Regions from separate parts of the Streptomyces sp. NBC_01267 genome, predicted to be linked through region 1. Evidence: riboswitches for the same ligand, from Rfam matches in the RefSeq annotation. Region 1 holds a riboswitch; the other holds the start of a gene.
The links. Region 1 has a riboswitch for glycine ahead of gcvP (aminomethyl-transferring glycine dehydrogenase). Riboswitches for the same ligand answer to the same signal wherever they lie in the genome.

Region 1 (15,719 bases):
GGCGTCGCCCTTCAGAACATCCGCGCCGCAGTCCACCATCTCCGGGACCGCGGAGCCCTGGATCTCGACCGGGTGACGCTGATGAGCGACGGCGCGACGGTGTACGAGTGCACCTCGCCCGACGAGGTGGTGGGGCTGCTCCAGGGGGGCCAGGGGATCTTCGGTATCGCCGTCGGGGTCGTGTGGCGTGATGTGGAGAGCGCGCTCTCACAGCTGCACGGCGAGCGCGTCGACACCGGCGAGACCCTGATCGGGCACAACCCGGCCGACGAGCTGGCCAGACGGCGCAACCGGGCCGTCTGACCCCGCCCGGACCGCTGTCAGCGGCGCACCGCCCGATTGTCAGTGCCGTGAGGCAGCATCGGTGGTGTGAGAGCCGCGCCCACCATCCTGCATCTGGACATGGATGCCTTCTTCGCCGCCGCGGAACAGGCGGCGAAGCCGAGCCTGCGCGGGAAACCGGTGGTGGTCGGCGGGCTGGGGCCCCGGGGCGTCGTCTCCACTGCTTCGTACGAGGCCAGGCGGTTCGGGGTGCACTCGGCGATGCCGATGGCGCAGGCGCGGCGGCTCTGCCCGAACGCCGCGTACCTCGTGCCTCGCTTCGCCCTGTACCGCGAGGTGAGCAACCAGGTCATGGAGCTGTTGGGGCAGCTCTCCCCGCTGGTGGAGCCGCTGAGCCTGGACGAGGCCTTCGTGGACCTGGAGGCGGGCGGGGTGGCCGATGACAGCAGGTCGGCGCTGCGTACCGGCGAGCAGCTGCGGAGAGACATCCTGGCGGGTACCGGGCTGAGTGGGTCGGTGGGCCTCGCCGGGTCCAAGATGCTGGCCAAGATCGGCTCCGAGCGGGCCAAACCGGACGGCCTGGTCCTGATCGAACCGGGCACGGAGCGGGAGCTGCTCGCACCGCTGACCGTGCGGACGCTGCCGGGCGTCGGTCCTGCCACCGGTGAGCATCTGCGGCGGGCCGGGATGACCACGGTGTCCCATCTGGCCGAGGCCGGTGAGGACGAGCTCGTACGTCTGCTGGGCAAGGCCCACGGCGGTTCCCTCTACCGCATGGCGATCGGGCACGACGACCGGCCGGTGGTCGCCGAGCGGGACACCAAGTCGGTCTCCGTGGAGGACACCTTCGATGTGGATCTGCACGACCGGGTGCGAGTGCGGCTGGAGGTGGTACGGCTGGCCGACCGGTGTGTGGAGCGGCTGCGGGCCGCCGGGCGGTCGGGCAGGACGGTCGTGCTGAAGGTCCGGCGGTACGACTTCTCCACCCTGACGCGTTCCGAGACCCTCCGGGGGCCCACGGACGACCCGGAGGTCGTGCGAGAGGCGGCGGGGCGGCTGCTGGAGTCGGTGGACACCACCGGCGGCGTCAGGCTGCTCGGTGTGGGCGTCACCGGTCTTGCGGACTTCACCCAGGAGGATCTCTTCGCGCAGGCCGCCACCGAGCGGGCTGCCGTGCTGGAGACGTCGGCGACCGACGAGAAGCAAGCGGCGGCGGGCGCGGACACCGTGGAGGTGCCCGGCGCCGGCCCGCAGCCGCCCCCCGAACGTCACTGGCTCGCCGGGCACGACGTCCACCACGGTGTGTACGGGGCCGGGTGGGTGCAGGGGAGCGGGGTGGGACGGGTGACGGTCCGGTTCGAGGAACCTGGTTCGACTGCGCCCGGCCGGGTGCGGACCTTCCGGATCGACGACCCCGAGTTGGAGCCGTCGGACCCGTTGCCGCTGGTGCCGGTCGTCCCGGACGGGGCGTCGGAGCCGACCGGCCAGGACCGTCAGTCGTCGCTCGCGAGCCGCCCGAAGTCCCGGTCCGGGGGAGGGGGCGCGGCGGGGGCCGAGACGTCCAGGCCGTAGTGGTGGTAGAGCTGGAGTTCCTGCTCCGGGGAGAGATGGCGGCCCACGCCGAAGTCCGGGGCGTCCTTGATCAGGGCGCGGTCGAAGGGCACCCGAAGGGTCTCCTGCACCATTTCGCTCGGCTCCAGCGGGACGAAGGCGTCACGGCTGAAGAGGCCGGTGCGTACGGCGGCCCACTCCGGTACCCCGGTGGCGTCGTCGAGGTAGACCTCGTCCACCGTGCCGATCTTGTTGCCATTGCGGTCGAACGCCTTGCGGCCGATCAGGCTGCGCGGATCGATGTCGGTCTGCACGGTCCCTCCAACTGATCGCAACGTCTCTCTGGTCACCGGGGAGGTGATCACCCCTACAGAAGTGCAGATCCGGGGCTTCGGCCACTCGAACGCAGCGCGATCTATCTCGCTGGTAGGCTGGCCATTGGCTACTGACCCCGCGCGGGAGAGTCCTTCGGAGAAGTTCTTCCGAAGGCGCCGAAGGAGCAAATCCTCCCCGGAATCTCTCAGGCACACGTACCGCACGGACGAGGTCACTCTGGAAAGCAGGGCGGGCGCCGGGCGGGCACGTCCGGATCCCTTCCTCACCGACGGTGAAAGTCGGCACGTCGATCGACTGCCGGCGAAACTCTCAGGTTGAGATGACAGAGGGGGAGGCCGTCCGGGTACCCGTGCCGTGGTACCCCTCGCAGGTCGTATCGACCAGGAGGCCTCCGCCATGACCGCCCACCGCATTCCGCTCTCCCAGCTGGAGCGTGGCACCCCCTTCGAGCAGCGCCACATCGGGCCCGACGCCGGCGCCCAGGCCAAGATGCTCGCCCATGTCGGTTACGGCTCTCTGGACGAGCTCACGTCGGCCGCAGTGCCGGACGTGATCAAGAGTGCCGAGTCGCTGAACCTTCCGGAGGCACGTACCGAGGCCGAGGTGCTCGCCGAGCTGCGCTCGCTCGCCGACCGCAACCAGGTGCTCGCCCCGATGATCGGGCTCGGTTACTACGGCACCTTCACGCCCCCGGTGATCCTGCGCAACGTCATGGAGAACCCCGCCTGGTACACGGCGTACACGCCCTACCAGCCGGAGATCTCGCAGGGCCGTCTCGAAGCGCTCCTCAACTTCCAGACCGTCGTCGCCGACCTCACGGGTCTGCCGACCTCGGGCGCCTCGCTGCTCGACGAGGGCACCGCGGCAGCCGAGGCGATGTCGCTCGCGCGCCGGGTCGGCAAGGTCAAGCACGGTGTCTTCCTCGTCGACGCCGACGCGCTGCCACAGACCGTCGCGGTGATCAGGACACGCGCCGAACCGGCCGGTGTCGAGGTCGTCGTCGCCGATCTGAGCGACGGCATCCCGGCCGAGGTGGCCGAGCGCGGCGTCTTCGGCGTGCTCCTCCAGTACCCGGGCGCCTCCGGCCGGGTACAGAACATCGGGCCCGTCATCGAGCAGGCCCACGAGCTCGGCGCGATCGTCACCGTCGCCGCCGATCTGCTGGCGCTGACCCTGCTCACCTCGCCCGGTGAACTCGGCGCCGACATCGCGGTGGGCACCACCCAGCGTTTCGGTGTCCCGATGGGCTTCGGCGGTCCGCACGCCGGGTTCATGGCCGTACAGGACAAGTTCGCGCGCAGCCTGCCGGGGCGGCTGGTCGGTGTCTCGGTGGACGCCGACGGCAACAAGGCCTACCGGCTGGCGCTCCAGACCCGTGAGCAGCACATCCGCCGCGAGAAGGCCACCAGCAACATCTGCACCGCACAGGTGCTCCTCGCGGTGATGGCCGGGATGTACGCGGTCTACCACGGCCCGGACGGCCTTCGCGAGATCGCCCGGCGCACCCACCGCTACGCGGCGATCCTCGCCGAGGGGCTTCGTGCCGCGGGCGTCGACGTCGTGCACGGCGCGTACTTCGACACCCTGACCGTACGGACCGGTGGGAAGTCCGACGAGGTCGTCGCCGCCGCCCGCGCGGCCGGTGTCAACCTGTACCGGGTCGACGCGGATCTGGTGTCCGTCTCCTGCGACGAGACCACGACCCGTACCCAACTGACCGCCGTCTGGTCCGCCTTCGGCGTCGAGGGCGACATAGCGGCGCTCGACGAGCGGACCGCCGACGCGCTGCCGGACGCCCTGCTGCGGCAGGACGCCGTCCTCACCCACCCGGTCTTCCACCAGCACCGTTCCGAGACCGCGATGCTGCGCTACCTGCGCAAGCTCGCGGACCGCGACTACGCGCTGGACCGGGGCATGATCCCGCTGGGCTCCTGCACCATGAAGCTGAACGCCACCACCGAGATGGAACCGGTGACCTGGCCCGAGTTCGGTGCGATCCACCCCTTCGCCCCGGTGGAGCAGGCGCAGGGCTACCTGACGCTCATCCACGAGCTGGAGGACCGGCTCGCCGAGGTCACCGGCTACGACAAGGTCTCGCTGCAGCCCAACGCCGGTTCGCAGGGTGAACTCGCCGGTCTGCTGGCCGTTCGCGCGTACCACCGGGCCAACGGCGACACCGGCCGTACCGTCTGCCTCATCCCGTCCTCCGCGCACGGCACCAACGCCGCCAGCGCCGTGATGGCCGGTATGAAGGTCGTGGTCGTCAAGACCCGCGAGGACGGCGACGTCGACGTCGACGACCTGCACGCCAAGATCGAGAAGTACGGCGACGAACTGTCCGTCCTGATGGTCACCTACCCGTCGACGCACGGCGTCTTCGAGGAGCACATCACCGACATCTGCGCGGCCGTCCACGACGCGGGCGGCCAGGTGTACGTGGACGGTGCCAACCTCAACGCGCTGGTCGGACTCGCCAAGCCCGGCAAATTCGGCTCGGACGTCTCTCACCTCAACCTGCACAAGACCTTCTGCATCCCGCACGGCGGCGGCGGCCCCGGCGTCGGCCCGGTCGGCGTACGGGCCCACCTGGCGCCGTACCTCCCCAACCACCCGCTCCAGCCGACCGCGGGCCCGGAGACGGGCGTGGGCCCGGTCTCGGCCGCACCGTGGGGCTCGGCCGGCATCCTGCCGATCTCGTGGGCGTACGTGCGCCTCATGGGCGGCGAGGGGCTGAAGCGCGCGACTCAGGTCGCCGTGCTGGCCGCCAACTACATCGCCAAGCGGCTGGAGCCGCACTACCCGGTGCTCTACACCGGCCCCGACGGGCTGGTGGCGCACGAGTGCATCGTCGATCTGCGCCCGCTGTCGAAGGCGACCGGGGTGAGCGTCGACGACATCGCCAAGCGCCTCATCGACTACGGCTTCCACGCGCCGACGATGTCGTTCCCGGTGGCGGGGACGCTGATGATCGAGCCGACCGAGAGCGAGGACCTCGCGGAACTCGACCGGTTCTGCGACACGATGATCGCGATCCGTGCCGAGATCGAGAAGGTGGCGTCCGGGGAGTGGGCGGCGGACGACAACCCGCTGTGCAACGCTCCGCACACGGCCGCCGCGCTCGGTGGTGAGTGGAACCACGCGTACAGCAGGGACGAGGCCGTGTTCCCGGCCGGGGTGTCGCCCGCCGACAAGTACTGGCCGCCGGTGCGCCGTATCGACGGAGCCTTCGGCGACCGTAACCTCGTGTGCTCGTGCCCGCCGCTGGACGAGTACGACAGCTGACGGACATGCATGAGGGCCGGTTCGGGGATGTCTCCCGGGCCGGCCCTTCGTCGTCTCCGGTGTGGCTTCGTCGCTTCTGACAGTCGTGCCTGCTCGGTCTCCCCGCGCGGACCGTGCCGCGCCCCGGAGCTCAGGCGGCCGTCGCCAGCCCCGCACCCAGTGGGCGGTGCGGGGCGATGATCTGCCCGTCCGGCAGCAGTTCGCCGGTGTCCTCGAAGACGAGGACGCCGTTGCACAACAGACTCCAGCCCTGCTCCGGGTGGTGCGCCACGAGGATCGCGGCCTCACGGTCGGCGGAGGTGGCTGACGGGCAGGATGGCTGGTGCTGGCACATGGATGCGTTCTTTCGCTGCGTTGTGGTGAGTGTCCTGCGGCTCGATGCGGATTTCATGGCCGCCCCCCGTATCAGTCGATCGGTCCCAGTGTTGCCCTACGGGCGTCGATCCGCAGGGATTTCGCGGCAGCACTTGCTACAGCTTGAGGACGCATCACCCGTGCGGACGGTTCAGGCCAACTCCGCTGACTTCTCGGGTGGTTCGGGGTGGCCGCACCGGGCTAGTCCGGATGGGGGAGGAACCAAGTCGCCCCGTGACCCGACGGGCGGTCACGGGGCGGGCCGACTGGCTCGGGCGGCGTCAGGCGGGAGAGCCCAGCAGCGGCGGAGACAGCCGCAGTGTCATCACCGGAAGCAGGTCGCTCGCCCGGTGCGGGCGGTGCGCGGCGATCCCGGGCGGTGCGGGTGCGAGGGGTACCAGCAGATCCGAAGGGGCGGGCATGGTGCCGGAGACCGAGGCGTCGGCGCCGGTGTCACTGTGCAGCCACAGGGTCAGCATGTAGAGCTCGGGCACGGACAGCAGCCTGGGCTGGAACGGGGTGTTCATCGCCTCGGCCTGACGCAGCGCGTTGCCGGTGGCGGAGATGTACGGACCCTCGAAGAAGTGCGAGAAGGTCCAGCCGTCCGCCGTCAGTTTCGTCTCCGCCGCGGCGACCGCACGATCACCGCTGTGGATCAGGAAGCGCCAGCCGGTGAGCCGGGTGCGTGGGGCTCCACCGTTCGGCATGATCTGGTCCAGTACGTGGACGGGCAGGGCCAGTTCGGGGGTCAGTGGACCCTGAGCGGTGCGAAGGGCCGGCATACGGGCCTCGCGGACGGCAGTGGGGGAACCGAGTGCCGCGAGGACGCTGCGCAGGGCCGGCGCGGGAGCCGGGGGGACATACAGCGGCATAAGTGATTGCCTCTCGCTTCGGAGACACGGTGGTGCGTGGGCGGTGCGGACGGCACTGTCAGCAATGCGGGGGTCAGAGGGGGGCCGTGGGGCTTGGAGGGTGTTGCACTCTCCGGGGGCCGGGGCGCCAACTCTCTGCCTCGTTCGCGGAGTTTATACGACACGTGTTCACAACATGTTTCGGCTAGCTGACACGAATATTGCGAACAAGTCGATATTCGGTCTTTCTCCTGCGGAGATTATCCCGATTTGCTGTGCGTGTAAGTCTCCGGCCTCGAAGCTCTCTGTGCGCGTGGTCGGCCGAAACGCGTCGGCGTCTTTCACCACTTCCACGGAGCCGGTAACTGCTTCAGGCGTCATGCCGAGCGAATGTGCCACGCGACACTTCTGGCCACCCTACTCGTCCTGGGCGCCGAGCGGGGAGTTACCGATCATTGAGTCTGGGCATTATCGACCGTGACGCCGCGGCTGCCGCCGTGACCGGCCACCCGGGAGGGGCACTTCGATGGGGGAAAAGGTCGAGGCAGACGGAGTGGATCCGTCCGGCCGCCAGCAGTACCGGAGGAAGCTCCAGCGGTGTCTGGAGGGACTGGGGAGGCTGTTGGAGGAGAAGAGGTTCGACCGCCCGAAAAATCTCATGGGACTGGAGATCGAACTCAATCTCGCGGGCGCCGACGGCATGCCGCGGATGATGAATGCGGAAGTTCTCGACCGAATCGCGAGCGGGGATTTCCAGACGGAACTCGGCATGTTCAATCTGGAAGTGAACATTGTCCCGCACCGGCTTGGCGGGCGGGTCTTCGACCGGCTGGCCGAGGAGCTCCGCACCGGTCTCGGGTACGCCCACAGAAAAGCCGCGGAAGTCGACGCGGGCATCGTGATGATCGGCATCCTGCCGACGCTCGCCCGACGGGATCTCGTCCCGGCGAACTTTTCGTCCGCCGACCGGTACATGCTCCTCAACGATCAGATGTGCGCCGCCCGCGGTGAGGATTTCGCCCTCGACATCGAGGGCGTGGAGCGGCTGACCTGCACCTCCGGGTCCATCGCCCCGGAAGCCGCCTGTACGTCGGTGCAGTTGCACCTCCAGGTCACCCCCGCGCGCTTCGCGGATGTGTGGAACGCGGCGCAGGCCATCACCCCGGTGCAGGTCGCGCTGGGCGCCAACTCGCCCTTCCTGTTCGGCAAGGAGCTCTGGCGGGAGTCGAGACCTCCGCTCTTCCTGCAGGCCACCGATGTCCGCCCCCCGGAGTTCCGGACCCAGGGCGTGCGGCCCCGTACCTGGTTCGGTGAGCGCTGGGTCGACTCGGCGTACGACCTCTTCGAGGAGAACCTCAGATACTTCCCGCCGCTGCTTCCGCTGTGCGACGAGGAGGACCCGCTCCAGGTGCTCGACGACGGCGGGGTGCCGCGGCTGCGGGAACTCGCACTGCACAACGGCACCGTCTACCGCTGGAACCGGCCGGTCTACGACGTGACCGACGGCGTACCCCATCTGCGGGTGGAGAACAGGGTGCTGCCCGCCGGGCCGACCGTCACCGATGTCATCGCCAACACGGCTTTCTACTACGGCCTGGTGCGGGCGCTCGCCGACGCACCGCGACCGGTGTGGAAGCGGTTGCCCTTCGAAGCCGCCGCGCGCAATTTCGATGCCGCGTGCCGGTACGGCATCGAGGCCGAGCTGGAATGGCCCCGGCAGGGGCGGGCGGGCGGCGTGGCGCGGCTGTCGGCCGTGCAACTCGTCAGGGACGAGCTGCTGCCGCTGGCCGCCGCGGGCCTCGATGCGTGGGGGATCGAGCCCGCCGACCGCGACCACTACCTCGGCGTCATCGAGGGGCGGTGCAGACGGCGGACGAACGGCGCCTCCTGGCAGGTCGACACCTACCACCGGGCGCGGGAGGCCGGACTGGAACGCGAGGCGGCCCTGGCAGCCACCACCCGGCGCTACATCGAGCTGATGGCCCTGGGCGACCCCGTGCATTCCTGGCCGGTCGGGATACCGGCGCACGCCTCCGCGCGCTTGAGGTGACGGGGCGGCGCACGGGGGGCTCCGATGCCGGTCACCGCAGCTACGGGGCCGGCGGCGATGCGGTGTGCCGGGACGGGGGCCGGGTTCCAGGTGTCACAGGTACATCGGGCAAGCTGTGACGTCCCATGCGGTGGTGCGCCTCTCATGAAGAGTGAACAGAAGACGGGCGCGCCATCGAATTGGCGCCCGCCCCCGGCCTGTCGCACACGATCTTCGTATCTGCTTTCGAGACCCTAGCGGCAGGGTGCCGGGGACAGGCGCGATTGGCCAACTGGAGGCAGGTGTGCAGGCGGAGGGCGTGCAGGTGGCTGATTCTCTTCCCACAGGAGGAGTGCCACAGCGGTTCTTGCGGTCCGAAACGGTGCTCGTGCTCGCACTCTCGCTCGGTGCGAGTGGCGTGTCGGCGCTGATCAGTTTTGTCGGAGCACTCACGAAACCGGGAGGACTCAAGCACCAGGCCGCCAACCTCAACGGCTCCTACGCGCCGGGGCGACCATGGCTCGATCTCGCCTGGCAGCTGTTCGGCATCGCGACGGCCCTGGTGCCGGTCGCCCTGGTGGTGCATCTGCTGCTGCGGGAGGGTTCGGGCCTGCGGGCCATCGGTTTCGACCGGAGCAGACCCTGGCCGGACCTCGGCCGTGGAGCGATGGTCGCGGCGGGCATCGGGAGCCTGGGGCTGGCGTTCTACCTGGGGGCGCGGGCGACCGGGTTCAATCTGACGGTGGTGCCCGAATCGCTGCCCGATGTGTGGTGGAAGATTCCGGTGCTGATCCTCTCGGCGGTGCAGAACGCCGTACTGGAGGAAGTCATCGTCGTCGGGTACTTGCTGCGCAGACTGGGGCAGTTCGGGTGGAGTCCGATGGGCGCCCTGGTGGCGAGTGCGGTGCTGCGCGGCTCCTACCACCTCTATCAAGGGGTCGGTGGTTTCCTCGGGAACATGGCGATGGGCGTGGTGTTCGTCCTGCTGTACCGGCGATGGGGGCGGGTGGGGCCGCTGGTCGTGGCGCACTCGTTGCTCGACATCGGGGCCTTCGTCGGGTACGCGCTGCTCGCGGGCAAGGTCGGGTGGCTGCCCACCGGGTGAGCGCAGGGGGCTACGGGGGGCGTACGGCACCGCCGTGCGCCCCCTCCTTGTCGATGGGCCCGTCGGCTGCCGGTCAGGCGAGCAGCTCGCCGTCGATGACGGTCACCGCACCGCCGGTGAGCAGGGTGCGGTCGCCGCGTACCGAGGTGCGTACCAGGCCGGAGCGGGCCGAAGCCTGCAGTCCGGTGAGATCGTTCCGCCCGAGCCTGGCAGACCAGAACGGGGCCAGCGCGGTGTGGGCGCTTCCGGTCACCGGATCCTCGTCGATGCCGACGCCGGGGAAGAAGCAGCGCGAGACGTAGTCGTATCCGCGGGTGGGGTCCTCGGCCGCGGCGGTCGTGATGATGCCCCGCTCGGAGTGGGACACGAGCGCGGCGAGGTCCGGCGAGAGGGAGCGGACCGTCTGTTCGTCGGCGACCTCGACGAGCAGATCCCCGAGGTGCGGTCCGGTGTCCCGGACCGAGACCACCGGGGCACCCAGCGCCTCGGCCAGGCCGTCCGGTACCACTTCAGGGGTGAGCGGCGAGGTGGGGAAGTCCAGCGTGATGGCGCCGTCCTCCCGCGCCGTCGCCGAGAGCAGACCACAGCGCGCCGCGAAGCGCACCGTGCCCGGCACGGCGCCCGTGCCGCTCAGGACACCTGTGGTGTGCAGGACATGCGCGGTGGCCAGGGTGGCATGACCGCACATGTCGACCTCGGTGACCGGGGTGAACCAGCGCAGCGCCCAGTCGGCTTCGCCACCGGCGGGCAGGGGGTGGGCGAAGGCGGTCTCGGAGAGGTTCACCTCCGCCGCCACGTGTCGGAGCCAGCTGTCGTCCGGGAAGGAGTCGAGGAGCAGGACCCCGGCCGGGTTGCCGGTGAAGGGGTGATCGGTGAAGGCGTCGACGATTCGAATCCGCATGCCCCGACCGTAGGTGCGGGGAAACGCTTCGGACCAAGGCCAATTGCCGGGAAGTTGACTGATTTCGGCCCGCTGACGGCGTGAACCGCCTGAACCACCACCCGTCAGACCGGCCGAGGAGCTGGCCGCCGTCTTCCCCGCACGCGCGCTGCGGCGCCGGCGACGGCCAGCACCATGGTGGCGATTCCCGAAACGGCCAGCACCGTCCGGGGGCCCATGGCGGCGGTGAGAGGGCCGCCCAACGCGGTGCCCACCGGCGCGGCGGTGAGAAGGGCGGCGCTTCGGACAGCCAGGACCGTGGTCAGCAGAGCTGCCGGGGTGCGGTCCTGGAACAGGGTGAAGGACAGTGCGGTGAAGGGTCCGTAGACCACACCGCCCAGAGCGAAGCAGACGAGTGAGACACCCGCCGGAACACCCAGGCCGAACGGCACCAGCGTCAGGCCCCAACCGGCGACGATGCCCAGGGTGACCGGCCGGAGCGGGAATCTGCGCAGGGCGCCGGCAGACAGGGCACCGAGAACGGCACCCACTCCGAAGAGCGTCCAGTACAGCCCGAGGAGGTTCGCGCCGGAGTGAAGGTCTTCGGTGACGTGCAACGGGAGTGCGACCTCCACCGGTCCGTAGAGGAAGTTGAAGAACCACGTCAGGGCGAGAATCCCCAGGAGTTCCGGCTGCCCGCGCAGCAGGTTCAGCCCGGCCGCCGATCGGCCGGACCCGATGGGCGCAGCCGTCGCTGTCGTCCCGGCCACGTTGCCCAGCCGGCCGACCTGTACGGCGAGGACGGTGAAGGACACGGCGTCGAGGCCGAGGATCCAGGCCGGGCTGACGGCTGTCGCCAGGAATCCGGCGAGCGCGGGTCCGATGATGACGGACGCGGAGGTGCACGAGCTGACCAGCGCGTTCGCGGGCAGCCGCTGATCCGGGGGGAAGTATCCGGGCGATCAGGGAGTACTTTCCCGCGCTTCCCCAGGCATGCAGCACCGACGAACCGGCGAGGAGCACGAGGTACACCACCGGGTGCAGGACCCCCGTGGCCCAGGCCACGGGCACACAGCCGAGAAGTACCGCGCGAAGCCACGCGTCCGCGGCCAGCAGCCGCTGGGCGGGGAGTCGACGTAGCCAACGGCCGAAGAGCAGCGCTCCAGCGGCCCCGGGAAGGGCGTACGCGGCGACCGCAGCGCCGACGACCAGGCCGGACCGGCCAGGAGGCGCGATCAGAACGGCCAGCCACGCCACGGCGACCACGCTCATCCCGTCACCGAGGTCGGAGGCCGCCAGGGCCGGGAGGAGCCGACGGAACGGAGGATGAGTGAACAGCGGCCGATATGTCCGTGGCAGCAGCCGCGTTGCCGATGAGAGAGTCACCGCGTCAGACTGGTGGTTCAAGCGCGCTTGAAGTCAAGGGGGCACCAGTGCGGAAGCTGGGCATCGGGGACCTCGCACGGCGGGTCAGGATGCAGCCCTCGGCTTTGCGCTACTACGAGAGCGTCGGCCTGCTGACGCCCGCCGAGCGGGTCGGGGGCCGACGCGTCTATCCGGTCGGCACCGTGCGCCGGATCGCGCTGATCAAAATGGCGCAGCGAGCCGGTTTCACCCTGTCCGAGATCCGCCGGCTGCTGGACAGCGCCGCGGACCGTGGTGCCACCCGGCAATGGCGTGCTCTCGCCGAACGCAAGATCCCCGAGCTGGACCAGTTCATCGAGGACACCCAGGCTCTGCGGAACGCGGTCGCCGACTGCCTGGCCTGCGGGTGCATGAACTTCGACAACTGCGGACTCCTCTCCTCCGGTACGGCCGAGGACGACTGAGACCGACCTGGCCGCCCACCGTTCCGCGGCGGTCACACCAAGGTGGCCTCGGGCTTTCAGCGATCCGAACGCACCCAAGTCGGCCAAGAACCGTTGACCTGTGCCAGTGATCGCTGATCGATTGCCACTGAAGGATGATCAACGCTAGTCAGCGCTGTCGCCAGAAGGCATATCGGCGACGGCAGATGACGCTGTCCTGTCCCGAAGGAGAACGTAGGGAAGGCAGAACGGCGGTTGAAGATCGTGAGGCCTATCAGCGGCAGCAGCCATGGAGCGTCACGGACTCCACGTAAGTCTCCAGTCTCCGAAGCTCGATCGACGGTTGCCGAAAGTCATATTCGGTGCGGTCCGGCTCCGTCCTGCCAGCGGTAGAGGTCGCGCAGCAGGGAGATCTCGGCGCCGTGATGGATCAGCTCCCTGTTGACGTGCAGGACCCTGTTCTCCATGGGAAACCGCTCGGGACCCACCGTGGGCGGATTGTCCAGGTCGGCGTCCGAGAGCTCGCGGACCCCCGCGTTCCATCTCCCGTACATCTCATCGAGCTGTTCCAGCGCCTCGTCAGCGGTCCCCGCGTAGGCGAATGTCCGGGAGTCGACGTCCTGGCCGCCGAAGTGCCATCCGACCCGATAGCCCAGGCACGAGACGATGATGTGCGCCAGCCGCCAGGCAATCGTGGTCACCGGTGCCGGCACCGGGGCAGGGGACGCGGAGTCCATCGTCCATTCCTCCGAGCCTTCCAGCATCGGTGCGGCCGACGTGCCACGTGGGCGGATGCTCCAGCAGCCGCGCACCGGCTCCCAGAAGTACTCCTCGTCAGTAAGACCGTCCAGCCGTGGCCGCAGGTTCTTGCGCCAGTACCAATCCAACTGCTCCGCGAGCCGCTCGCTTCTTGTCATTGCCGCACACTACAGACCCGTCGAGCAGAGTGATCGTCGCCGTCTGCGGTCATCCTCCACTGTCACGAACCCCGCAGACAGTCATCCCTGAATGGCACAGAAGTCAATCGATCGGCCTTCGCCGGCAATCGATGAACACCCATTGACACAGGTCACCGACCGTATGCGGTTGTCCTGTGACAGTGAACCTTGACCGATTGCCACTGAAGTTTGACCGCCTGGAGGCGCTTTACCAGCGGACCGCCGAGATCAGTCCGCCGGGCCGCTCCTCGCGCTGCGGCGGGGTGCTGATCGGGCGGCCGTAGGCGGCAGCGCGTTCGCGCAGGGTGTGGCTGCTGGCCTCCCAGCCGTGCCCGGCCAGCCAGCCCACCGGGTCGTCGGGCATCTCCGAGACCCACATGGACGCCGCCGATTCCGGCACGGCGTCCGCGCCGAAGCGCTCGATCACGCCGCGCGAGCCCAACGTCAGCCCCATCCGGCTGCCTGCTGCCGACTGCGCGCTGATCCGGGCCAGCAGCAGCTCCACCGCGTCCTCGGGCAGATAGATCAGCAGTCCTTCGGCGATCCACGCGGTCGGCACCGCCGGGTCGTGCCCTGCGGCGGCCAGCGCGCCTGGCCAGTCCTCCCGCAGATCCACCGCGACGGTGATCCGCTCGCAGTGTGGGACGGCCTGCTCCTGGCGCAGCACCGAAGCCTTGAAGTCCAGTGGCGCGGCGGTGTCGACCTCGAACAGTCGGGTGCCCTCTGGCCAGTCGATCCGGAAGGCCCGGCTGTCCATGCCGGCGCCGAGCAGCACGACCTGCCGGACCCCGGACGCGGAGGCCTGCTGCAACAGGTCGTCGAGGAACTTCGTCCTGATGACGATGGAGAACGCCACGGCCAGTCGACGGCGGCGCGCGGCCTCGTCATCGGGCAGCGGCGGCGAGGAGGGCCATAGGCCGCCGGCGGTGGCGAAGGCCTGTGCCAGTGGGTCGCGGAACAGCGCGTTCTCCCGCTCGGTCTCCAGCGCCCGCACCCGGGCCACCCCCACCGCCGTGGCCCACACTCCCGACGGCTGCACCCGTTTCTGCTCATCAGTCACCGCGCCAGCCTAGGCGGGGCCAGTTGGGCCTTCCGCTGCCGGTATGCCTTCTGGCGGCAGCGCTGTGAGCACGTCCGGCGTTGTTGCTGGCAGGGCCCTGCTGGTAGTGGTTCTCCGCAGGTCTCGCAGGGCCTCGTTGATGCCGTGGGGGCTGGTTCGGGTGGCTGGGGTGGTGGTGCGGGCTGTGGTGTCGGCGATGACACCGGCGGTGGAGAAGGTGGGTTCGCGGGAGGCTGCCTGAGCTGTTGGCGACGTGCTCGCTGGCGGCATCGGTCTGAGCATGTCCGGCGTGCTGCCGAGAACATCGGGCCGTCGCAGACGGGGCAGATGCGCGGTCCGGATGGATCAGCCGGGTCTGCTTCGGCCAACCACTTTTCTTCATGTTTGAGGTAGTTGGCCCGTCGGCAGGCGGATGAACACAGGCGATAACGCTGTCCGGGCTGGATCTTCATGCTCTTGCCGCACTCTCTGCAGGGGGCCTTCTGAACTGGAGCCCGCGGATGCCGTTTCCGGTATGCCTTCTCGCGGCAGGCCTGGGAACAGCGCAGGACCTGGCGGCCGATGACGTCGGAGGGCGGTATCTCCGCGTCGCACTCCAGGCAGCGCCTCGTTTCCAGGGTGGCCACCAGCGTCTCCGGGGCGCGGCCGGTCGCGGCGGCCAGCCGTGTCCAGCTGGGAAGACCGAGATGTTCGGGCGGTTCGCAGAGGTAGGTCCGCAGGTAGCGGGGCGGAAGATGGTTGGCGTGTGCCAGGCGGACGATGAAGGACCGGATGCCTTCGCCGGACCGGGGCCGGACCTGGAAGGGCAGGACGCGGACGTTCTCGTGAGTCATCGGGAGGACCTTGGCCCGCGGAAGTGAGGCGATTCGGCGGCGACGTCCAGTGGGACGGCCTTCAGCCCGGCTTTGGTGATCTTCTCGGTGTCATTGAAAATCGCGTCGATCGCGGCTCCGCGGATCTGGTGGGAGAGGGCGCCGATCATGCCGCCGGTGCGGTCGTGCAGGTAGCGGTCCAGTCTCGCCAGGGTGCCGGGCCGGTGCCGCCGCAGGGCGAGGGTCTTCTCCATGGTGGCGACCAGGCCCCGCCACTCACTGTTGTAAGGGAAGGGGTGGGTGGGGATCAGGGTGAAACGGCCGGCGATCTGGGCCCCGCGGGTGCCGGTCAGCAGGCTGCCGTGCTCGATGTCGATGCCCGCGTAGATGAACGTCGCGGGGATCCGCTCGGAGAAGTACTTGAGGGTGTC
Region 2 (15,719 bases), 4.7 Mb from region 1:
GAAGCGGGCGCGTCTGCCGTTCACCTCGACCGAGGTGACGTCCAGCTTCTGGAGGTCGAGGTCGAAGGACGAGAGGTTCTGGGTGGCGCGGGCCGTGAGCGTCGTACGGCCGTCGAGCCGGCCGGAGCCGGGGTCGTACGCGATGTCCAGCCCGTAGTGCAGGGCGTCGAAGCCGCCGTTGCCCAGCTGCGGGAAGTACGGGTCTCCGATCCCGGCGGACCCGGGTGAGGGTGCGGGGGATGCCGCGATCAGACAGAGGGACGCCGTCGCTGTCGCGAGGGCCGCCAGACGTGCCGAACGGGAGAGTGCCAAGAGTCTGCCCTTCGTGCGTGCGCCGTTGGTACGGACACACAGACTCTGCACTCCCCCGTTTCGGCATGTTCATGACTTTGCCAAGTCGTCATTGCCGCACCGTCGTTGCCACGTCACACGGCCGTTGCCACGTCACGCCGCCGTTGCCACGTCACGCCGTGGCTGCCACGCCGGCATGGGCGGCGCCCCGGCTACTTGCCGTCCGGCTCCTCGGCGGCGGGCGCCGGTGCGGGCACCTCGACGGGGGTTTCCTCCGGGTGGTGACAGGCCACCTGGTGCCCGGTCTTCAGCGCCACCAGCGGCGGCTCCTGCGTCTTGCAGACGTCCGTCGCCTTCCAGCACCTGGTGTGGAAGCGGCAACCGCTCGGCGGCGAGATGGGCGAAGGCACGTCCCCCTCCAGCCGGATCCGGTCGCTCTTGGCCCCCTTGCGCCGGGGGTCGGGCACCGGAACCGCCGAGAGCAGCGCCTTGGTGTACGGATGCATCGGCGACTCGTACAGCGACCTGCGGTCCGCCAGCTCGACGATCTTGCCGAGGTACATCACCGCGATGCGGTCCGAGACGTGGCGGATGACCGAGAGGTCGTGCGCGATGATCACGTACGTCAGGCCGAGTTCGCTCTGCAGGTCGTCCAGCAGGTTGACCACCTGCGCCTGGATCGACACGTCGAGGGCCGAGACCGGCTCGTCGGCGACGACGAGCTTGGGCCGCAGGGCGAGTGCGCGGGCGATCCCGATGCGCTGGCGCTGGCCGCCGGAGAACTCGTGCGGGTAGCGGTTGTAGTGCTCGGGGCTGAGGCCCACCAGCTCCAGCAGACCCTGGACCTCCTTCTTCACGCCGCCCTCGGGCTCGACGCCCTGGAGCCGGAAGGGGGTGCCCACGATCCCGCCGATGGTGTGGCGCGGGTTGAGCGAACCGTAGGGGTCCTGGAAGATCATCTGGACGTCGCGGCGCATCGGCCGCATCTGCCCCGCGGAGAGGTGCGTGATGTCCCGCCCCTCGAACTCGACCTTGCCGCCGGTCGGTTCGAGCAGCCGGGTGATCAGCCGGCCCATGGTCGACTTGCCGCAGCCGGACTCGCCGACGACACCCAAGGTCTCCCCCGGGTACACGTCGAAGGACAGCCCGTCGACCGCCTGGACCGCCCCCACCTTGCGCTTGAGCACACCCTTGGTGATCGGGAAGTGCTTGGCCAGGTCGGTGACCTTCAGGAGCGGCTCCGCAGCGGCTCCCGCGGAGTCCTTCGACGTCTGCTGCGGAACCTGCGCAGCGTTCTTCGTCTCATCAGTCACAGCTTCGGCGCAATCTCTTCGGTCCAGATCTTTTCCCGCTGGGGCCGCGACAGGTGGCACGCGGAGAAGTGCCCGTCGGTGCTCTCCCGCAGCTCCGGACGCTCGGTGCGGGTGATGTCGTCCTTGGGCACATCGGCGTACGGGCAGCGCGGGTGGAAGGCGCAGCCGGACGGGACGTTGATCAGGCTGGGCGGCGAGCCCTTGACGGGCACCAGCCGCTCGGTCTGCTCGCGGTCGATGCGCGGCATCGAGCCCAACAGGCCCCAGGTGTACGGGTGCTGGGGCTCGTAGAAGACCTTCTCGGCGCTGCCGCGCTCGATGCACCGGCCCGCGTACATCACCAGGAGGTCGTCCGCGATCTCGGCGACGACGCCGAGGTCGTGGGTGATGATGACGACCGCCGAGCCGAACTCCTGCTGGAGGTCGCGGATGAGGTCGAGGATCTGCGCCTGGACGGTGACGTCCAGGGCGGTCGTCGGCTCGTCCGCGATGAGCAGTTCGGGGTTGTTGACCAGGGCCATCGCGATCATCGCGCGCTGGCGCATACCGCCGGAGAACTGGTGCGGGTAGTCGTCGAAGCGCCGGCCGGGCTCGGGGATACCGACCCGGTCGAGCATCTCGACGGCGCGCTTCCTGGCGGTCTTCTTGTCGACCTTGTTGTGGACGCGGTACGCCTCCACGATCTGCGCGCCGATGCTGTAGTACGGGTGCAGCGCCGACAGCGGGTCCTGAAAGATCATGGCCATCTTCCGGCCGCGGAGGGCACGTACCCGCTCGGGTCCCGCCCCGATCAGCTCCTCGCCGTCGAGCCAGATCTCGCCGGAGATCCGGGCCCGGTCCGAGGTGTGCAGCCCCATGATGCCCAGCGAGGTCACGGACTTGCCCGAGCCGGACTCGCCGACGATACCGAGGGTCTGACCGGCCTTCAGGTCGAAGCTGACGCCGTCCACGGACTTGACCAGACCGTCGTCGGTGTCGAAGTGGATCCGCAGGTCCCGTACCGAGAGGAAGCCCTTGGCGTCGGTGGCCGTACCGGTCGTGCCGCCGCTGTTCGCGGGCTCGCCCGGATCCGTCTTGCGCACGTCGCTCATGAGAGCCTCACCCGGGGGTCGATCGCGGCGTACACGAGGTCCACCAGCAGATTGCAGACAACGATGAAGAAGGCGGCGACCAGCGTCACACCCATGACGACGGGCAGGTCGCTCTTGGTGACGCCCTCGATGGCGTAGGCGCCCATCCCCTGGAAGGAGAAGACCGTCTCGGTGATGACGGCGCCACCGAGCAGCAGCGCGAAGTCCATGCCGAAGATGGTCACCAGCGGGGTCAGCGCGGCGCGCAGACCGTGCTTGACGACGACGTTGCGCTCCCGCAGGCCCTTGGCCCGCGCCGTTCTGATGTAGTCCTCGCCCATGGTCTCCAGCATTCCCGCGCGGGTGAGCCGGGCGTAGAGCGCCGAGTACAGGAACGCGAGCGTGCACCAGGGCAGGACCAGATTCCAGGCCCAGTCCGCCGGGTTGGTCGTGAAGGGCACGAAGTGCACGTTGTCCCAGAGCGTCCAGTGGAAGCTGAACAGGGCGAGCGAGACCATGCCGGTGAAGAACATCGGCAGGGAGACACCGGCCAGGGCGACGCCCATGGCCAGCCGGTCGATGATCGTGCCGCGCTTGAGCGCCGAGACCACACCGGTGGCCACACCCGAGACGACCCAGATGACCGCAGCACCGACGGCCAGCGACAGCGTCACCGGGATGCGCTGCTTGATCTCGGGCCAGATCGCCGAGTGGGTCTTGAAGGAGTAACCGAAGCAGGGCGCGTGGCAGACAGCCGGGTCGGGCCCGAAGTTGTAGTGCGCACCGGCGACGATGCCCTTGATGAAGTGCCAGTACTGGAGATACAGGGGCTGGTCGAGCCCCAGGTTCTTCTTGACGGCGGCGATGACGTCCGGGTCCGGGCTCTTGCCGACGTACTGGGCGGCCATGGAGTCGGTCGTCTGCCCGCCGAGACGGGGGACAAGGAAGAAGATCGCGAACGTGACTGCGCTGACCACCAGCAGCAGCAACACCGCGGCGAAGACGCGTCGGATGATGTACGCAGCCACAGCCGTGCGGCGCCGGGTCGGCCGGACGGGATACGCCCGGCCGACCCGGCACCTTCACCTGCCTTTCAGGGGGTGCTGTCGATGAACAGGTGTTACTTCTTGGTCGAGGTCATCAGCACGTAGTCGTACATACCGAGGTACGCGTCGGTGACCGTGACGTTCGCCGCCGAAGTCGGGCGGTACAGCAGGTTCTTGCGGTAGAAGAGCGGCACGACGGACGCGTTCTCCATGACCTTCTGGTCGACGTCGCCCCAGATCGCGTTGCGCGCGGTGGTGTCGACGGTGCCGATGCCCTTGACGAGTTCGGCGTTGATCGCCTTGTCGTTGAGCTCCATCAGGTTGGTGCCACCGGAGGCCTTGATCGCCGTGCCGTCGACGATCTGGTCGAGGAAGCCGTAGCCGGTCGGCCAGTCGGCGCCCCACGCCATCATCATCATTCCGGCGTTGTTCTTGTGGACCCAGGCCGGGACGCCCGCGAAGTCGGTGAAGTACTTGTCCGCCGGGAACGTCTTGATGTCGGCGGTGATGTTGATCTTCTTGAGGCTCTGCTGGAGCTGCGTGGCGTTGGTGACCTCGTCGGGACGGTCGGAACGCGCGGTCAGCGTGGTGTGGAAGCCCTTGGGCTTACCGCACTTGGCCAGGTACTCCTTGGCCTTGGCGACGTCACCCTTGTTGCCCGGCGTCGGGTACAGGTCGAACTTCTTGTAACCGGCCACGGTCGGCGGGATGACCGTCGTCGCCGGGTCGCCCTTGACGCTGCCACCGATGGAGTCGACCATGCCGGCCTTGTCGGTGACGTACTGGACGGCCTTGCGGCAGTCGACGTTGTCGAACGGCTTCACGTTGACGTTCAGCGCCAGGTACTGCAGGGCGCCGGCGTACGGGTTGTCCGTCTTCGCCTTCTCGGCGGGCTTGACCAGGACCTTCGGCTGCGTCTTCGACTGCAGTCCGGTGCCGTTGATGTCGGCGGTGGACGTGTCGTTCAGCAGGTGCTCGTCGACCGTGGTGGGGTTGACGTTCAGGTTCAGGACGATCTTGTCCGGCAGCGCCTTGCGGACCGGGTCGGTCTTCGGGTCCCACTGCGGGTTGCGGACCAGCGTCGCGCCACGGCTCTCGCTGTACGAAGCGAACTTGTACGGGCCCGAGGAGACCATGTGCTGGACATAGGCGGCGCCCTTGTCGGCCTTCGCCGGCACGGGGGCCGTCTGCGAGAAGGCCGCGAGGTAGTCCATGTCCGCGAACGGCTTGTTCAGGTGGAAGACGATCGTCGAGTCGTCCGGCGTCTCGATGGACTTCAGACCGTCCGCCGACTTGTCCTTGTAGGGACCCTTGTACTTGTCACCGCCCGCCAGGTACGCCTTGAAGTACGTCGGGCCGTTGGACAGCGCCTCGGGCGCGAAGTTGCTGCGCTCGATGGCCCACTTGACGTCCTTCGACGTGATCACGGTGCCGTCGTCGAACTTCACGCCCTTGCGGAGCGTGTACGTCCAGGTCTTGGCGTCCGGGCTGGCCTTGCCGAGCCCCGTGGCCAGGTCGGGCACGAGCTGGAGGCTGTCCTTGCCCGCGGCGGGCTTGAAGGTCACCAGGGCACGCGCGTAGAGGCGGGAGAAGTTCTGCACCCAGCCGTAGTACGTGTTGCCCGGGTCGAGGGAGTCGGGACCGCTGGAGTGCTCGTAGGTGACCGTCCCCCCCTTCTTGTCGGTCTTGTTGACGATGCTCGTCAGACCGGCGTCGGCCTTGGCGTTACCGCCGCTGCCTCCGCTGCCGCTGTCGCTGCTGCCACAGGCGGTCGCGGCCAGTCCCAGCGCCACCGTCACGGCTATCGCCGCTGCCGTCTTCCTGCTGTTCATCGTGAGGAAAGCCCCCTCGGTTGTCCGGTGCGGCACGGCCGCGATTACTTGCCACGGGGGTCGAGTGCGTCACGCAGCCCGTCCCCCAGCAGATTGAAGGCCAGCACGGTGATGAAGATCGCCATGCCGGGAATGACCATGAACATCGGGTCCACCTGGTAGAGGTCGACCGCGGTGGACAACATGCCGCCCCAGGAGGCCTGCGGCGGTGCGATACCGACACCGAGGAAGCTCAGGGACGCCTCGAAGAGGATGTTGGTGGGAATCAGCAGCGTCGAGTAGACGAGGATCGGCGCGATCAGGTTCGGCAGCAGCTCGCGGAAGAGGATGAACGGGCCGCGCGCGCCCAGCGAACGGGCCGCCTCGACGAACTCCCGCTCCCGCAGGCTCAGCGTCTGCGCGCGGACGATCCGGCCCATGTAGGGCCAGTTGAAGAAGCCGATCACGAAGATCAGTACGACGATACGGAGCGTCAGACCGTCCAGGCCGAACGCGTGGCCCTGGAGCGAGGCCGAGATGGAGATCGCGAAGAGCAGCAGCGGGAAGGCCAGGAACGTGTCCATCAGCCGGCTGATGCCGCTGTCCACCCAGCCGCCGTAGAAGCCCGCCACCACGCCCATCACGACGCCGATGACGACGGAGAGCAGCGTGGACCCTGCGGCGACGACCAGCGAGACCCAGGAACCCTCGATGATGCGCGCGAGGATGTCCCGGCCGGTCTGCGGTTCGACGCCGAGCGGATGGCTCCAACTGATGCCGCCGAAGCTGCCCTTGGGCGCCAGCAGGGTCGGGTCGACCAGGCTCTGGTGGAAGCTGTTGGGGTCGAGTCCGAACATCGCCTGGATCGGCTTGGACAGGATGGCGACCAGGACCAGCAGGAGCACGACGATGCCGCCCGCCATGGCGACCTTGTCCCGCTTGAAGCGCGTCCAGGCGATCCGGCCGAGCGACCGGCCCTCGATCTGGCTCTGCGTGGCCCCCGTGAGTACTGCCTCCGGCTGCGCTTCGGCAGTCGCTCCGGTGGTCTCGATCGGTGCGGTCACAGTGCCTTAGACCCCTCCCGGCCGGTGGTGGCCGGCCCGTACCTGCCGCGGTGGCGGCTGCTGTGCGTGAAGCGCATCGGGTGATGCCACTGGTGGTGTCACTGAGCTGAGTTGATGCCGCTGTGCTGAAGCACCGGACGGGTCCTCAGCGGCATGTCGCACACGGACACGACGATGCGCGTTAGCGGGGAGTCTTCATGGCGGTTGCGATCACCCGCCAGACCTGACGGGGAATGTTTGCGCAAACGTGATGCGCTCAATGAGCTTCCGTTATCCGGACGTCGGAGGCGGCTGAGCGGTAAACCTGCGTACGAATCCCGCAGATCGGACATGGCGCCCAACAGGCGCTATCGGCGCTTTAATTGGGACGGTCAGCCTACCGGCGGGTACCCGTACCCGGCCGCCGGTGCGGGCGCCACCTGGGCCTCGCGGTCGTAGAACGGACGGGAGTTGGCGCGCAGCCACATCCCGACCGGGTCGTACTCGTCGGACATCGCCACGGTCGAGACGGGCAGCCCTTCGGGCACGGCGGCGATCGACTGCTGCATCATCGCCCGCACGGAGTCGATGGACTGCTGGCTCGTGTCGTACAGATCGAGACCGATGGCCAGATAGGGCGTGCCGAGCGCGGGCTGCACCCAGACGCGGCGCAGGGAGCGGACCGCGGGCGTGTGGTGGGCGCTCTGGGTGAGCAGCGCGTAGAACTGCGGGATGTCGATGGCCGGTTCGGACAGCCGGAGCGGCCCGGCGGGCATCCGGTCGAGGCCGGTGGCGATCCGGCGCAGATCGGTCCACGGGATGCCGACACCGCCGCCGGGGGCGTGCGGGTTGAGCCAGATGCCCCAGCGGTCCGGGTAGAGGGACCGGGCGAGGTCGCGCCCGGTGACCACTTCGTGCGAACGGTTCCAGCCGGAGACCGCGAGTTCCTGGGCGGAGGTCACGCAGGGGGCGTAGCCGAGGCCTTCGATCTCCATGTTCCCGTACTGGGCGTCGGGTGCTCCTGCCTGACCGTGCCAGAGCAGCATCCAGACCTGGCTGTCGGCGAGTGCGTGCAGCAGTGCCTCGTAGGCGTCGTACCGCCCGGGGGTCACCTGGCGCAGCATGTGCTCGACCTGCCCGGCCGCCGCCGTGCCCGACGCACTCACTCTGGGTTCCGCCCCTCTTCGATCCGCCTTCCCCCGGCTACCGCCGGGAGGCAACCCCACCGGCCGCCCGCCCACCGGTCATTCCACGCATCCAACCAGCTTAGGCCGGTCCGTGCCCGGTCACCCCCTACGACGCGGACCTGACATAGAAGGGCCTGATCTTCTCCAGCATCCAGTCGGTGACCGGGTCCTGTGCCACGTCCAGCAGGACGAGGTTGACCGGCCAGGGGACCGCGACCCGGCCGAGTGCCCGGCCGAGCGCGTCCATCGGGGCGTTCCGGCCCGCGCCGTCCCAGGTCGCGAACTCGACGCCGACGAAGAGGACCGGGTCGCCGCCCTCGATGGAGGCGAGTGCCCGGCGGGCCGAGCGCACCACGCCCGTCTCCTCGAACTCGCCCGCCGCAGCGGAGAGGAAGTCGACGGGCTCCTCCTGCCAGTCCGGTTCGAAGAGCCGCACCCTGCCGCCGGTCGCCGGGCCGTCCAGCGAGGTGTGTCCCGCCCGGCACAGCTCGGCCACGGCGGGCGGCGGCAGCGGCATGCCGACGGCGCCGCCCGGGTTCACCGCGATGCCCGCCTGCGGCGGCAGCCCGCGGGCGAACTCGACCGCCGGAGCCACCGTGAAGGAGAAGTGCGAGCCCATGCACCGGACGAACTGCGCCTCGGAGCTGAAGACCGGGACGTACGCCGCGCCCTCGATGTCGAGCATGGGCAGATCGAGCGAACTGCTGTCGTTCCCACCGCCGTTGGGCAGCGGGACCCAGACGCTGCTGCGCCCCAGCACCTCGATCAGCCGGCCACCCGCTTCGGGGTTGCCGATCGAAGCGGCCAGTACCTCTTCGAGCTCATTGCCCGGCCATGCCATGTCCACCGAGGTATCCCCTTCTCACCGGTCGTCTGCCGGACGACCCTAACGACCCGGTGCGCGAGGTCGTCACTCCGGCCGTCGTTCCGGCCGTCCGCGAACCCGATGCGGCGCAGCACCGCTGCCGCGTCCCGGTCGAGCAGCACCGCGGATCCGCACCCGGCGGGCAGCAGTTCACGCTCCGCGTCCCGGACCAGCGCGGCCACCGCTCTGCGGTGCCTGGCGAAGGCGTACGCCGAGACGCCGCGGCCCCGCTCGGCCTGTCCCGCCCGTGCCACCTCCGGCGCCACGTCGAGCAGCAGCAGGTGCAGGGCGCGCCCGCGCCGCCGGGCCGCGCGGGCCAGCAGTCCGCGCACCCAGGACTGCGTACCGCAGTCGTGCACGACGACGCTGTCACCGGAGCGCAGGGCCCGCCACAGCCCGAGGTAGTGCGTGGTCCGCACCAGCGGCCGGTAGGTCCAGTACGGCAGGGACCGGGGCATCCGGCGCTCCCAGCGCTCCCGCGCGTCCTGCGAGTCGATCCGGTGGGCTACGGCCCGCCGTAACAAGGTGGACTTGCCGCTGCCCGGGAGCCCCGACACGACCACCACGTCCCCGGCGGCGAAGACCAGGCCGTACGGGCTGCGGCCGGCCCGCTCGCGCAGATCACGGACCGTGGACACCGTACGGTCGCCCCCGGCCGTACGCGGGCGGGGCCCTGGGCGCACGGGCACCGGCCGCGGTCCGCCGGTCGCGCTGTGGACGTGCTGCCCCTGGCCTTGCCCGTTCATGAGCACTCCCCCTGTCGGGCCCCCCGGCTACCTGCCCACGAAGGGTAAAGAAAGAGTAATGCGATACGGGCGGTTCGCTGCCGGTCCGGGCATGCGATGATGTGCGCGCCAACTCCATACAGGCCGTTCGAATCCGCGCGGGAGAGTCCCCGACCACTGGTCGGGGCGCCGAAGGAGCAAGTCCCTCCCTTGTAATCTCTCAGGCCCCGTACCGCGCGGACGAGGCAGATCTGAAAAGCGGGCCGCCCTGGTGCGGTCCCACCCAAGGTGCAAGCCGCGCCCTCTCGACAGGCGCCGGCGAACCTCTCAGGTTCCGATGACAGATGGGGAGGAATCGTCCTCACCTGTCATGCCCCGGGAGCACCGCATATGAGCAGCACCCCCCGTCTCACCTCACTCGACGCCCTGCACCGTTCGCTGGGTGCGACCATGACCGACTTCGCGGGCTGGGACATGCCGCTGCGCTACGCCAGTGAGCGCGACGAGCACAACGCCGTACGGACCCGTGCCGGGCTCTTCGACCTCTCCCACATGGGCGAGATCACCGTCACCGGCCCGCAGGCCGTGGACCTGCTGAACTACGCGCTGGTCGGCAACATCGGCACCGTGGGCGCCGGCCGCGCCCGCTACACCATGATCTGCCAGGAGGACGGCGGGATCCTGGACGACCTGATCGTGTACCGGCTGGCCGACCAGGAGTACATGGTCGTCGCCAACGCCGGTAACGCCCAGACCGTGCTGGACGCGCTCACCGCCCGCGCCGAGGGCTTCGACGCCGAGGTGCGGGACGACCGGGACGCGTACGCGCTGCTCGCCGTGCAGGGCCCGGAGTCCCCCGGCATCCTGAAGTCGCTGACCGACGCCGATCTGGACGGGCTGAAGTACTACGCGGGCCTGCCCGGCACCGTCGCGGGTGTCCCGGCGCTCATCGCCCGTACCGGTTACACGGGCGAGGACGGCTTCGAGCTGTTCGTGGACCCGTCCGACGCCGAGAAGCTCTGGCAGGCGCTGACCGAGGCCGGCGCGGCCGTGGGCCTGGTGCCGTGCGGGCTCTCCTGCCGCGACACGCTGCGGCTGGAGGCGGGCATGCCGCTGTACGGCCACGAGCTGACCACCGCGCTGACCCCGTTCGACGCCGGTCTCGGCCGGGTCGTCAAGTTCGAGAAGGAGGGGGACTTCGTCGGGCGTACGTCCCTCGAAGCCGCCGCCGAGCGCGCCGCCGCCGCGCCGCCGCGCAAGCTGGTCGGGCTGATCGCCTCGGGCCGCCGGGTCCCCCGTGCGGGCTATCCGGTCGTCGCCGACGGCCAGGTCGTCGGCGAGGTCACCTCCGGCGCACCGTCGCCCACCCTGGGCAAGCCGATCGCCATCGCGTACGTCGACGCGGCGCACGCCGAGCCCGGTACGTCCGGTGTGGCCGTGGACATCCGCGGTACGCATGAGCCGTACGAGGTCGTGGCGCTCCCCTTCTACAAGCGCCAGAAGTGACCCACACCATCTCAGCCCGTAAGACCACCGTTCATCAGCACTCCCCCGCATCCAGGAGAATCAGGTCATGAGCAACCCCCAGCAGCTGCGTTACAGCAAGGAGCACGAGTGGCTGTCGGTCGCCGAGAACGGCGTCTCGACGGTCGGCATCACGGAGTTCGCGGCCAACGCGCTCGGTGACGTCGTCTACGCCCAGCTCCCTGAGGCCGGCTCCACGGTGACCGCGGGCGAGACCTGCGGCGAGCTGGAGTCGACCAAGTCGGTCAGCGATCTGTACGCCCCGGTCACCGGTGAGATCACCGCGGTCAACCAGGACGTCATCGACGACCCGTCGCTGGTGAACACCGCCCCGTACGAGGGCGGTTGGCTGTTCAAGGTGCGCGTCACCGGTGAGCCGGACGATCTGCTCTCCGCCGACGAGTACGACGCTTTCTCCGCCGGCAACTAGGGACTCCTTCATGTCGCTTCTTGATTCCTCCCTCCACGAGCTCGACCCGGACGTCGCCGCCGCTGTCGACGCCGAGCTGGTACGCCAGCAGTCCACCCTCGAAATGATCGCCTCGGAGAACTTCGCCCCGGTCGCGGTCATGGAGGCCCAGGGCTCGGTTCTCACCAACAAGTACGCCGAGGGCTACCCGGGCCGCCGTTACTACGGTGGCTGCGAGCACGTCGACGTCATCGAGCAGATCGCCATCGACCGCATCAAGGCGCTCTTCGGCGCCGAGCACGCGAACGTACAGCCCCACTCGGGTGCCCAGGCGAACGCCGCCGCGATGTTCGCGCTGATCAAGCCCGGTGACACGATCATGGGTCTGAACCTCGCGCACGGCGGGCACCTCACCCACGGCATGAAGATCAACTTCTCCGGCAAGCTCTACAACGTGGTCGCGTACCACGTCGACGAGAAGACCGGCGAGGTCGACATGGCCGAGGTCGCGCGCCTCGCCAGGGAGTCCCGGCCGAAGCTGATCGTGGCCGGCTGGTCCGCGTACCCGCGCCAGCTGGACTTCGCCGCCTTCCGCAAGATCGCGGACGAGGTCGGCGCGTACCTGATGGTCGACATGGCGCACTTCGCGGGCCTGGTCGCCGCGGGTCTGCACCCGTCGCCCGTCCCGCACGCGCATGTCGTGACGACGACCACCCACAAGACGCTGGGCGGCCCGCGCGGTGGCGTGATCCTCTCCACCGCCGAGCTGGCCAAGAAGATCAACTCCGCGGTCTTCCCCGGTCAGCAGGGTGGCCCGCTGGAGCACGTGATCGCGGCCAAGGCCGTCTCGTTCAAGGTCGCGGCGACGGAGGAGTTCAAGGAGCGCCAGCAGCGCACCCTGGACGGCGCCCGCATCCTGGCCGAGCGTCTGGTGCAGCCCGATGTCACCGAGCACGGCGTCTCGGTCCTCTCCGGCGGCACGGACGTGCACCTGGTCCTCGTCGACCTGCGCGACTCCGAGCTGGACGGCCAGCAGGCCGAGGACCGTCTCCACGAGGTCGGCATCACGGTCAACCGCAACGCGGTCCCGAACGACCCGCGCCCCCCGATGGTCACCTCGGGTCTGCGGATCGGTACGCCCGCGCTGGCCACCCGCGGCTTCCAGGCCGAGGACTTCACCGAGGTCGCCGACATCATCGCGGCTGCGCTGAAGCCCGCATACGACCGGGAGGCGCTGGCCGCCCGGGTCACCGCGCTGGCCGAGAAGCTCCCGCTGTACCCCGGCCTGAAGTAAACGCACCACATCGGTACGTTCACTATCCGTACGCTGTAAACCGTACGTTTTTGTACGAACCACGGGGCACCCGCACACTGAACAGTGAGCGCGGTGCCCCGCACCGTGTACCCCTTCTCTGCACCACCCCGGCAGACAAAGGCGTCTACCAAGATCTAGGAGTCCCCGTGGCCATATCGGTCTTCGACCTGTTCTCGATCGGCATCGGCCCGTCCAGCTCCCACACGGTCGGCCCCATGCGGGCCGCCCGGATGTTCGCGGCCCGCCTCAAGAACGAGGGTCTGCTGGCGCACACGGCCACCGTGCGCGCCGAGCTGTACGGCTCGCTGGGCGCGACCGGCCACGGACACGGCACCCCGAAGGCGGTGCTCCTCGGCCTGGAGGGTGAGTCCCCCCGTACGGTCGACGTCGAGCACGCCGACGAGCGCATCGACCAGATCCGCGGCACCGGCCGCATCAACATCCTCGGCGCGCACGAGATCGCCTTCGACTTCGACGCGGACCTGGTCCTGCACCGGCGCAAGGCACTTCCGTACCACGCCAACGGCATGACGGTCCTCGCGTACGACAGCGAAGGCGCCACGCTCCTGGAGAAGACGTACTACTCGGTGGGCGGCGGCTTCGTGGTGGACGAGGACGCCGTCGGCGAGGACCGCATCGTCCTCGACGACACCGTGCTGAAGTACCCCTTCCGCACCGGCGACGAGCTGCTGCGGCTCACCCGCGAGACGGGGCTGTCCATCTCCGCGCTGATGCTGGAGAACGAGAAGGCCTGGCGCACCGAGGCGGAGATCCGCTCCGGGCTCCTCGACATCTGGCACGTCATGCAGGCCTGTGTCGCACGCGGCATGTCCCGCGAGGGCATCCTCCCCGGCGGCCTCAAGGTCCGCCGCCGCGCGGCCAATTCGGCCCGCCAGCTGCGCGCCGAGGGCGATCCGCTGGCCCGTGCGATGGAGTGGATCACCCTCTACGCGATGGCCGTGAACGAGGAGAACGCGGCGGGCGGCCGGGTCGTCACCGCCCCGACGAACGGCGCGGCGGGCATCATCCCGGCCGTTCTGCACTACTACATCAACTTCATCCCCGGCGCCGACGAGGAGGGCATCGTCCGCTTCATGCTCTCCGCGGGCGCCATCGGCATGCTCTTCAAGGAGAACGCCTCCATCTCCGGCGCCGAGGTCGGCTGCCAGGGCGAGGTCGGCTCCGCCTGCTCGATGGCGGCGGGCGCGCTGGCCGAGGTGCTCGGCGGCTCCCCCGAGCAGGTGGAGAACGCGGCCGAGATCGGCATGGAGCACAACCTGGGCCTGACCTGCGACCCGGTCGGCGGTCTGGTGCAGATCCCGTGCATCGAGCGCAACGGGATGGCGGCGGTCAAGGCCGTCACCGCGGCGAAGATGGCCATGCGCGGGGACGGCAGCCACAAGGTCTCCCTGGACAAGGTCATCAAGACGATGAAGGAGACCGGCGCGGACATGTCGGTCAAGTACAAGGAGACCGCGCGCGGCGGGCTCGCGGTGAACATCATCGAGTGTTGAGAGAGCGGGCCCCTGACGCGGTCCCGGCTCCTTCGTGTCCAGCGCCCTCGCGCGGCGGGGCCCGGCCCGGTCGTCAGCAGACGACCGGCATGCTCCGCAGGCCGTAGACGATGTCGTTGAGCCTGAAGTCGGACCGCGTCAACGGCCTCGCCAACCGCAGCCCCGGCACCCGGCGCAGCAGCGTGACGAGCGCGATCCGGAGCTCGATCCGGGCCAGCTGGTGGCCGATGCACTGGTGCGCGCCGAACCCGAACGCCAGGTGGGTGCGGGCCTGCCGGCCGAGATCGACGGTGTCCGGGGCCGGGAAGACACTCTCGTCCCGGTTGCCCGACGGGACCGCGGCGACCAGCCACTCTCCCGCCTTCACCGCGGTGCCGCCGACGGAGAGGTCCTCGGTGGCGTACCGGAGCAGCCCGAACTGGATCACCGAGAGATAGCGCAGCAGCTCCTCCACGGCGGCGCCGATGGTGTCCGGCGCGGCACGCAGCGCAGCCATCCGGCCGGAGTTCTCCAGCAGCACCAACGTGCTCAGTGCGACCATGCTGGCGGTCGTCTCGTGTCCGGCGACCAGCAGCAGCTTGGCGAGCGTGACCAACTCCTGCGTGGTCAGCGGCCGGTCGGTCTCGTTGCCCCGGTCGATCAGCCGGCTGAGCAGGTCGTCCTGCGGCTCGGTGAGCCGCTGCCCGATCACCTCGCCGAGGTAGCCGTCCAGCCGCTGGTCGGCCGCGTCGCGGGTCGCCTCGTCGGAATCGAAGCCCATCAGTACCTGGCTGTCGCGCCGGAACGCCTCGTGGTGGTCGTAGGGCACGCCGAGCATCTTGCAGATCACCAGCAACGGGATCGGCAGGGCGAAGTCCCGGACCAGGTCCGCGGTCGTCCCGGCGAGCATCGCATCGATGTGCTCATCGGTGATCTTCTGGATGTACGGCCGGAGCGCCTCCGCCCGCCGCATGGTGAACTCGCCCATCAGCAGCCGCCGCAACCGCGCGTGCTCCGCGCCGTCCAGCTGGATCATGAAGCCCGGGACCGGGTCTCCTCCGTCGAACGACGGCAGCATGTGATTCGAACCCGCGCCGCGTGAGCTCAGCCGCGGATCCGCGAGTACGTCCTGCACGTCCTTGTACCGACTGACCAGCCACGCGGTCATCCCGGCCGGGCAGCGGACCAGCGACACGGGCTCCCCGGCGCGCAGCCGGGTGTAGGTCTCGTCGGGGTCGAAGGAACAGGAATCCGGCCTGGTGACCGGGAAGTCGCGGACTTCCGTACGGGAGGTGAGGTGGGCGTCCGTCATGCGGGGCAGCTCCAGACCGATGGGTCACATCATTTCGCTGACGACGCCCCATTCAACGGATTTCCAATATCTTCGCGCTCGAACGTAAATTACCGTTCGACATAATCACCAGGACCACTGTCGAGGGTCGCACCGATACGGTCAAGCTGATTATTCCGATTCACCGGATCGCATGATGCGATCCATGAGCCGGATACGCGAAATACACCCGGCAGCGCGCGGCCCACCCCAGGAACGCCCCAGAAGGATTGGTTCCAGGCGGACTGGGCATTGGATCGCACCATGCGATCGAGTACATCGAAATTATGAGCTTGA

Region 2: another riboswitch for glycine. It lies ahead of gcvT (glycine cleavage system aminomethyltransferase GcvT); the one in region 1 lies ahead of gcvP (aminomethyl-transferring glycine dehydrogenase).

Annotation. Positions count from the first base shown of each region.
Region 1 covers NZ_CP108455.1:981,637-997,355, reverse strand. Annotated here, with positions in the region: gene OG709_RS04695 (MerR family transcriptional regulator) at 1-303, shown strand, start outside; gene OG709_RS04690 (DNA polymerase IV) at 370-1,854, shown strand; gene OG709_RS04685 (PRC-barrel domain-containing protein) at 1,776-2,147, opposite strand; glycine riboswitch at 2,280-2,379, shown strand; gene gcvP (aminomethyl-transferring glycine dehydrogenase) at 2,566-5,451, shown strand; gene OG709_RS04675 (DUF5999 family protein) at 5,582-5,785, opposite strand; gene OG709_RS04670 (hypothetical protein) at 6,087-6,677, opposite strand; gene OG709_RS04665 (glutamate-cysteine ligase family protein) at 7,183-8,706, shown strand; gene OG709_RS04660 (CPBP family intramembrane glutamic endopeptidase) at 8,990-9,790, shown strand; gene OG709_RS04655 (PhzF family phenazine biosynthesis protein) at 9,864-10,691, opposite strand; gene OG709_RS04650 (MFS transporter) at 10,796-11,530, opposite strand; gene OG709_RS04645 (hypothetical protein) at 11,475-11,609, shown strand; gene OG709_RS04640 (MerR family transcriptional regulator) at 12,104-12,499, shown strand; gene OG709_RS04635 (DinB family protein) at 12,832-13,395, opposite strand; gene OG709_RS04630 (class I SAM-dependent methyltransferase) at 13,625-14,440, opposite strand; gene OG709_RS04625 (ATP-binding protein) at 15,306-15,719, opposite strand, start outside.
Region 2 covers NZ_CP108455.1:5,663,229-5,678,947, reverse strand. Annotated here, with positions in the region: gene OG709_RS26005 (M1 family metallopeptidase) at 1-312, opposite strand, end outside; gene OG709_RS26000 (ABC transporter ATP-binding protein) at 504-1,604, opposite strand; gene OG709_RS25995 (ABC transporter ATP-binding protein) at 1,601-2,695, opposite strand; gene OG709_RS25990 (ABC transporter permease) at 2,692-3,702, opposite strand; gene OG709_RS25985 (ABC transporter substrate-binding protein) at 3,795-5,552, opposite strand; gene OG709_RS25980 (ABC transporter permease) at 5,597-6,595, opposite strand; gene OG709_RS25975 (enhanced serine sensitivity protein SseB C-terminal domain-containing protein) at 6,967-7,740, opposite strand; gene OG709_RS25970 (enhanced serine sensitivity protein SseB) at 7,868-8,602, opposite strand; partial or broken gene OG709_RS25965 (AAA family ATPase) at 8,695-9,372, opposite strand; glycine riboswitch at 9,501-9,596, shown strand; gene gcvT (glycine cleavage system aminomethyltransferase GcvT) at 9,742-10,857, shown strand; gene gcvH (glycine cleavage system protein GcvH) at 10,925-11,305, shown strand; gene glyA (serine hydroxymethyltransferase) at 11,316-12,578, shown strand; gene OG709_RS25945 (L-serine ammonia-lyase) at 12,746-14,113, shown strand; gene OG709_RS25940 (cytochrome P450) at 14,187-15,404, opposite strand.